Linked DNA regions of Sporosarcina pasteurii. The protein of the gene in region 2 interacts with the protein of the main gene of each other region in a pairwise test. Links are inferred from orthologs where the notes say so. Each region holds a gene or a part of one and is shown on either strand. Other genes may lie near its edges. The genes, in order: AB1H92_RS14165 and AB1H92_RS06595.

Region 1 (3,305 bases), 1.5 Mb from region 2 along the record:
AACCTTCCGTATCCAGGTGGTCCAGAGATCGACCGTTTGGCAGCTGAGAGCGACGGTGAGATTGAGTTTCCAAGAGCTTGGCTAGAGCCGGATTCTTACGATTTTAGTTTTAGTGGATTAAAATCTGCAGTCATTAATTATAAACATAATCTAGAGCAGCGCGGGGGCACTGTTAATCCTGCGCATATGGCAGCTGGTTTTCAAAATAGTGTCGTGGATGTATTAACGACTAAAACAAAAAAAGCAGCAGAACAATACCAAGTAAGACAAGTGATTGCTGCTGGCGGTGTAGCGGCGAATAAACAGTTACGCGCATCGCTGACAGAAACTTTTTTAGAATTGAACATTCCATTTTATGTACCGCCAATTTATCTCTGTACAGACAACGCTGCTATGATTGCAGCAGCAGGCGCGTCTATGTATGAAAATGGTGTTCGAAGTAATTTATCAATGAATGGAAGACCGGGAATGGAGCTTGTTTCTTGGTCAAAATAAACGAACGCGGCAGTTGTTAAATTTAGACAACTTCCGCGTTTTTAATATTTCTTACAATGGAATTGTCAAGAGGAACATTCGTACTTATGCACATTTTGTGGATAAGTTGTTGATAAAAATCTGATAACTTAATTTATGCACGGTTATAAATGGATAACTTTGTGTATAACTCTATGTGTTTTTGTGGATAGTGTGGGTAACATCGTGGATTTACCGTAATTACACTATTCTCTGTGTGGATAAGATTGTGGAGATTTAATGCGCACAAATTGTATAAGATCTACGAATTTCGACAAAAAAAGATAAATCGTTCACTAAAAATGTTTTTAGTGAACGATTGAATTTCAAGAGAAATTTTCGAGTTGTTCCTGAAGATCTAGCCAATTCTCAGCTTCGCTATCATGCTTTTCCTGTAATGCATCAATTTCGGCTTGAATTTCCATTAATTTTACATGGTCATCAGCGTATACTGGGTTTGAAAGCTCGGTTTCAAACGCGGAGATTTTTTCATCAAGGGAAGCGATTGTTTTTTCGGCCTCTTCAATGGCTCTTGTGATTCTTCTAAGTTGTCTCTTTTCTTCTCGATCAAGTTCTTCCCGTACTTGCTTAACTGTGTTTGATTTATCGTCAAGTTGGCGTTTTTTTTCTTCCTGAATTTCAGCAAGTTCTTGCTTTTTTTCAACGAAATAGTCGTAGTCCCCTAAATATTCAACGGCACCATTTACGTTAAGGTCAATCACTTTTGTTGCGATTCGGTTAATGAAATAACGGTCATGGGAAACAAATAGGATGGTTCCAGGAAAATCATCGAGCGCATTTTCTAGGATTTCTTTACTGTCTAAGTCTAAATGGTTGGTCGGCTCGTCTAAAATGAGTGTATTGGATTGTTGAAGCATCAATTTAGCAAGGGCTAGTCTTGCTTTTTCGCCGCCCGATAAAGTGGAAACATGTTTATTCACATCGTCCCCTGAAAATAGGAAACGACCGAGTATGCCGCGAATGTCTTTTTCATTCATCATCGGCCAGTCACGCCACAGCTCTTCTAATACGGTACTATTGCCCGTAAGTGATGCTTGTTCCTGGTCGTAATAGCCAAATTGTACATTGGTTCCGTACCGTATTTCACCGGCAAGAGGTTGCTGTTTTTTAACGATTGTTTTGAGTAATGTTGATTTCCCAACACCATTTGGTCCGATGATCGCAATACGTTCCCCACGATACACGTGGATATCTAGATTTTTCGATACGGCTCCTTCCTCATAACCAACGGCGAGATTGTCAATGGCCAACACATCATTGCCGCTTTGACGCCCAATTGGAAAGGTAAAGCTTGCCGACTTTTCATCTCCATCGGGGGACTCCATCCATTCAGTTCGCTCTAACATTTTCCGTCTACTTTGTGCCATTTTGGATGTAGATGCACGAGCGATGTTTTTCTGGATAAAATCCTCCATCCTAGCTCTTTCACTCATTTCTCTTTCATATTGCTTCATGTCACGTTCGTAATTGCGTGCTTTTTCAATGAGATAGGCACTGTAATTGCCGTGATATTTGGTCATTTTTGTTCTAGAAATTTCGTATACAATTGTAACAATTTCGTCGAGAAAGTATCTATCGTGTGAAACGACAAGGAGGGCACCTTCGTACCCGACTAAGTATTTTTCTAACCAACTAAGTGTTTCGATATCTAAATGGTTTGTAGGCTCGTCCAGTATTAATAAATCCGGCTTACTGAGAAGCATTTTTGCTAGGGCTAATCTTGTCTTTTGCCCGCCTGATAAAGTATTGACACTTTTGTCAAAGTCATCTTGATAAAAACGCATCCCGTGTAAAACAGAGCGTGTATCAGATTCGTACTGATAACCATTGGCATTTTTAAACTCTGTTTGTAAGGCATCATATTCGTTTGTGACACGCGTAAATTCATCATGATTGGAGTAAACCGCAGGATTCGCCATGGTTTCTTCAAGCGCACGAATGCGTTTTTCCATTTCTTGAAGCGGCTTGAAAACAGTCATCATTTCTTCCCAAATCGTTAAGGGGGAATCGATACCAGAATGCTGCTCTAGATAACCAATTCGTGTATCTTTTGGGACGATAATATCCCCTGTATCGGCACTCATTTCACCCGCAATAATTTTTAATAGGGTAGACTTTCCTGCCCCGTTTCTGCCGACGAGTGCGATGCGATCGCGGCTTCGAACTTCTAATTGGATATTTTCTATTATATTCAATCCTGAAAAGGACTTCGTTAAACCATTCACTTGTAAAACGATCATTTTATTTACACCTCTATTCAATTATAGTCTAATTGAATCGCAAGTGGCGTGCAATGCGCAACTTTACAATAATCGACATATCTTGTACGATAGAATTGGTGAGAAGTACGTCGAGGAGGTTTAGCATGATAGATGAGACATGGAAAATCCCACAAGCGACTACAAGAAGATTGCCCCTTTATTATCGATTTTTACAAAACTTCGCGAATGCTAATAAGACGCGTATATCTTCTAGCGAATTAAGCGAGGCAATGAAAATTGATGCGGCGACAATTCGAAGAGATTTTTCGCATTTTGGCGCGCTCGGTCGTAAAGGGTATGGATATGACGTGCAATATTTACTTGATTTTTTTCGTAAAACGTTAGATCAAGACGAAGTAACAGATGTTGCGCTTATCGGGGTTGGTAGTTTAGGAACCGCTTTCTTAAAGTATAATTTTCACAAAAACCATAATACACGTATCGTCATAGCGTTCGATCCGAGAACACCCAAAGAGGGGATGATAAACAGTGGAATTCCTGTGTATCATT
Region 2 (3,696 bases):
GTTCTTGAACTGTTCCAGCTTCTTCCGAAATAATTTCCACGTTAACTTTATCCGTTTCGAGTTCTACGATAAACTCTCCACGTTCAACAGCTTCACCTGGTTGTTTTAACCAGCGTGAAACTGTTCCTTCTGTAATCGATTCTGCAAGTTCTGGTACGATAATCTCTGCCACAATAATTTCCTCCTTTAAATATACCGTGTTAACGGTTTAAAGCCTCATTGATAATACGCTTTTGTTCAATTGAATGAGATGCGCCGTCTCCTTCTGATGGGCTCGAACGATGTGGACGTCCAACATAGGAAACCTTTTTGTTGCCTGCAATCTCTTGAATATACGGATATGCAAATGACCATGAACCCATGTTTTTCGGTTCTTCTTGTACCCAAACAAGTTCTTTTACTTTTGAATAGCGTGAAACAATCTCTTGAATCTTTTCAGATGGGAATGGATAAAGTTGCTCAACACGAACAATATGAATATCGTCGAATCCTTCACCATCTTTTACTTGTTCAGCTAAATCGATAGCCATTTTACCGCTTGCGAATAAAATCCGTTCAACTTTAGTTTTCTTGGTTCCTGTTCCAGGTTGCTCTAGAACAGTTTGGAAACTACCTTCTGTTAAATCTTCAACATCAGCACCAACCAATGGGTGACGTAACAGTGACTTTGGAGATACGATAACGAGCGGGCGCATTGATGGCTCACCTAGCATTTTCGCTTGACGACGTAAAATGTGGAAATAGTTTGCCGCGCTAGATAGATTTGCAACTGTCCAGTTATTTTCTGCTGACATTTGTAAAAATCTTTCTAGTCTAGCACTTGTATGTTCTGGCCCTTGACCTTCATGTGCATGTGGTAATAACATAACGAGTCCAGATTGTTGCCCCCACTTCGATCGGCTGGCAGATATAAACTGATCGAACATCACCTGTGCCATATTGGCAAAGTCTCCGTACTGGGCTTCCCAAATTGATAAAGCTTTTTGGTTTTCAAGGTTATAGCCATACTCATAACCAACAATCGCTGATTCTGTAAGTGGGCTATTAAAAGCATCAAATGATGCATTTGCACCACTAATATGGTGAAGTGGCAAGTACTCTTCTCCAGTTTTCTCATCATGTAAAACGAGATGACGGTGCGCAAACGTTCCACGTTGAACGTCTTGACCTGTTATACGAATTGGATTTCCATCTTGCAAAATAGAACCGAATGCAAGTGTTTCAGCATGTGCCCAATCTATTTTCCCATTACCTTTAAATGGTTCTTCTCTTCTCTTTAATATACGAACGAGACGGCCAAAAACATTAAAGTCTTCCGGGAAATCAAGTAGTTCTTCGTTCATTGTACGTAGTTTTTCTTCAGCAACACCTGTTTCAAGTTCAGCAGGATATCCAGCTAACACTTCATCCGGGATGACAATTTCTTTACCTTCTTTATCTTTCGCGCTCGGATGATCCCTCACTACGTCATGTGCTTGCTGCATAAGCTTAAATGTATCTTCATCAAGCTTCTCTACTTCTTCAGCAGTTACAACACTTTGGGCAGTTAGTAGATTACCATACATCTCACGCACTGTTGGGTGTTGATGTACTTTATGATACATCATTGGATTTGTAACGAGTGGCTCATCCATTTCGTTATGACCGTAACGACGGTATCCAAGCAAATCTATTACAATATCTTTCCCAAACTTTTGGCGATATTCAAATGCAAATGCTGCTACTGCAATGACTGATTCTGGACAGTCGGCGTTCACATGGATGACAGGTACTTCAAAACCTTTTGCTGGGTCAGAAGAGTAATGTGTTGACCTAGAATCATAGTGTTCAGTTGTAAAACCAATCATATTGTTGGCAATTACATGAATGGAACCACCTGTTTGAAAGCCTCTGACACGGCTATAGTTAAATGTTTCAGGTACTACGCCTTGACCAGGAAATGCTGCATCCCCATGCACAAGAACCGCATACGCAGAGTTTGTATCTTGAATAGCATGACCAACGTTACTTTTGGCTTCCTGTGCAGCACGTGTTTGACCTGTTACAACTGCATTCACTACTTCTAAATGTGATGGATTGTAAGCAAGGAAACGCTTCATACCTGAAGGACTATTATATTGGGAACCATAATGATAGACAACGTCTCCGAACCAACCACGCGTTGTTTCTAATGAACCGTCTGTTGGTAGAAATGGTTGATCGGAAACCCCTGCAAAATGTGCAAAGAACATTTCGTAAGGATTTTTCAAAATATGTGCAAGCACGTTCAGACGGCCACGGTGTGCCATACCGACTAACATTTTCTTCACTTGATTCTCTTCAGAACGACGGACAAGCTCATCTAGTAAGACAACAAGTGTATCAAGCCCTTCAATAGAGAATCGCTTTGCACCGACAAACGTACGGTGTATGTACTTTTCAAATCCTTCAATTTTAGTTAATTTCTCTAAAAGCGCTTTCTTTTCATCAGCCGTTAATTGAGCGGATACTTCTCCGTTTTCAATTTTAGATTGAATCCACTGTCGCTCTTCTTCATCAATTACATGTGCAAATTCATAGGAAATCTTACCAGTATAGAGTGATTTCATATAATTGATTGCTTCGAGACCGTTTTCAATATGTGCAGGTACATGCGTTAAGAATAAACTTGCTGGCATATCTTCTAAGTCTTTTTCGGATAAACCATAATAAGATAATTCAATACGCGTTAAATCTTTTGGACGATCGCCGAGCGGATAAACGTCAGCTGCAAGGTGTCCGTATGTACGGATTGCCTCTTGTAACTTAAAAGCAGCAATCACTTTACCAATATTCGTTGATTGAACTGAACCTTCGATTGCTACATGTTCACCGCTATCTTCAACAGGAGCACCGAAGCGGTTAAACATTTCCGCGAGTTCATCATCAACTAACTCAGGGGAAGACTTAAATAATTCATACATTTCCATTACGTACCCAAGGTTTGGCCCTGTAAACGCATCATAAGGGGATCGAGTACCTAAATTTTTCGACATGTACAATGACCTCCACATTTGCCAAAAGGCATTTTGTGTTTATATTTTTCATTCCTTGTTAATTTTACCATGCAAAGACTAGAACTTAAAGGGTTTAGCACGAACTAATAGACTTTTATATGAAAAAAGGTAATTTTCCGGTATTTTGCGAGTAATTTGACGTTTTTCTAGCGATTTCTTATTTACTTTTTATAAGTCATGATTAATTCGACCATTTCTTCTGGCGTTTTTGGCCCTTCATTATTTTTCATATGAGTCTTTAATTGCTGTTCATCTTTCTTTAATGCCAGCAATTCTGTTGAAAGAGGTCGAACAGCGATTTCTTCTTCTTCAAGGACATACGCCAAACCTAGTGATTTAAAGTACTTGGCATTTAGTATTTGGTCTCCCCTACTTTTGGCAGCCGAAAGAGGAACAAGCAACATCGGTTTCTCAAGCGCTAGTAGTTCGAAAATTGCATTCGAACCAGCTCGTGAAATTGCAAAATCAGATGCGGCTAATAAATGCGGCAACTCCGTCGTGACATATTCAAACTGCTTATAATGTCTGTGTGCATTTAATGAAGTATCTAAATGACCTTTGCCACATAAATGGATGACATCAAAAGTTTCCGTGATAACATCTAATTCATTTCTTAATGCATCATTTAATAGTTTTGATCCTTGACTACCTCCCATGACAA

What was found.
Region 1: the proteins of AB1H92_RS06595 (region 2) and AB1H92_RS14165 interact in binary tests that used the Escherichia coli proteins (3 or more experiments, as listed by UniProt). The link is inferred for Sporosarcina pasteurii from one-to-one orthologs.

The regions. Positions count from the first base shown.
Region 1 is NZ_CP160452.1:2,935,976-2,939,280, reverse strand. The notes cover bases 308-3,278. They hold AB1H92_RS14165 (ABC-F family ATP-binding cassette domain-containing protein), read right to left. Parts: upstream 2,775-3,278; coding sequence 840-2,774; downstream 308-839. Other genes in these bases: AB1H92_RS14160 (redox-sensing transcriptional repressor Rex), read left to right, coding at 2,900-3,278; tsaD (tRNA (adenosine(37)-N6)-threonylcarbamoyltransferase complex transferase subunit TsaD), read left to right, coding at 308-495. In the rest of the region: more of tsaD, read left to right, coding at 1-307; more of AB1H92_RS14160, read left to right, coding at 3,279-3,305. UniProt on the Escherichia coli protein: Genetic data indicate it may be involved in ribosome assembly or function.
Region 2 is NZ_CP160452.1:1,440,890-1,444,585, reverse strand. The notes cover bases 1-3,362. They hold AB1H92_RS06595 (2-oxoglutarate dehydrogenase E1 component), read right to left. Parts: upstream 3,015-3,362; coding sequence 201-3,014; downstream 1-200. Other genes in these bases: AB1H92_RS06590 (undecaprenyldiphospho-muramoylpentapeptide beta-N-acetylglucosaminyltransferase), read right to left, coding at 3,197-3,362; odhB (2-oxoglutarate dehydrogenase complex dihydrolipoyllysine-residue succinyltransferase), read right to left, coding at 1-172. Outside these bases: more of AB1H92_RS06590, read right to left, coding at 3,363-3,696. UniProt on the Escherichia coli protein: E1 component of the 2-oxoglutarate dehydrogenase (OGDH) complex which catalyzes the decarboxylation of 2-oxoglutarate, the first step in the conversion of 2-oxoglutarate to succinyl-CoA and CO(2).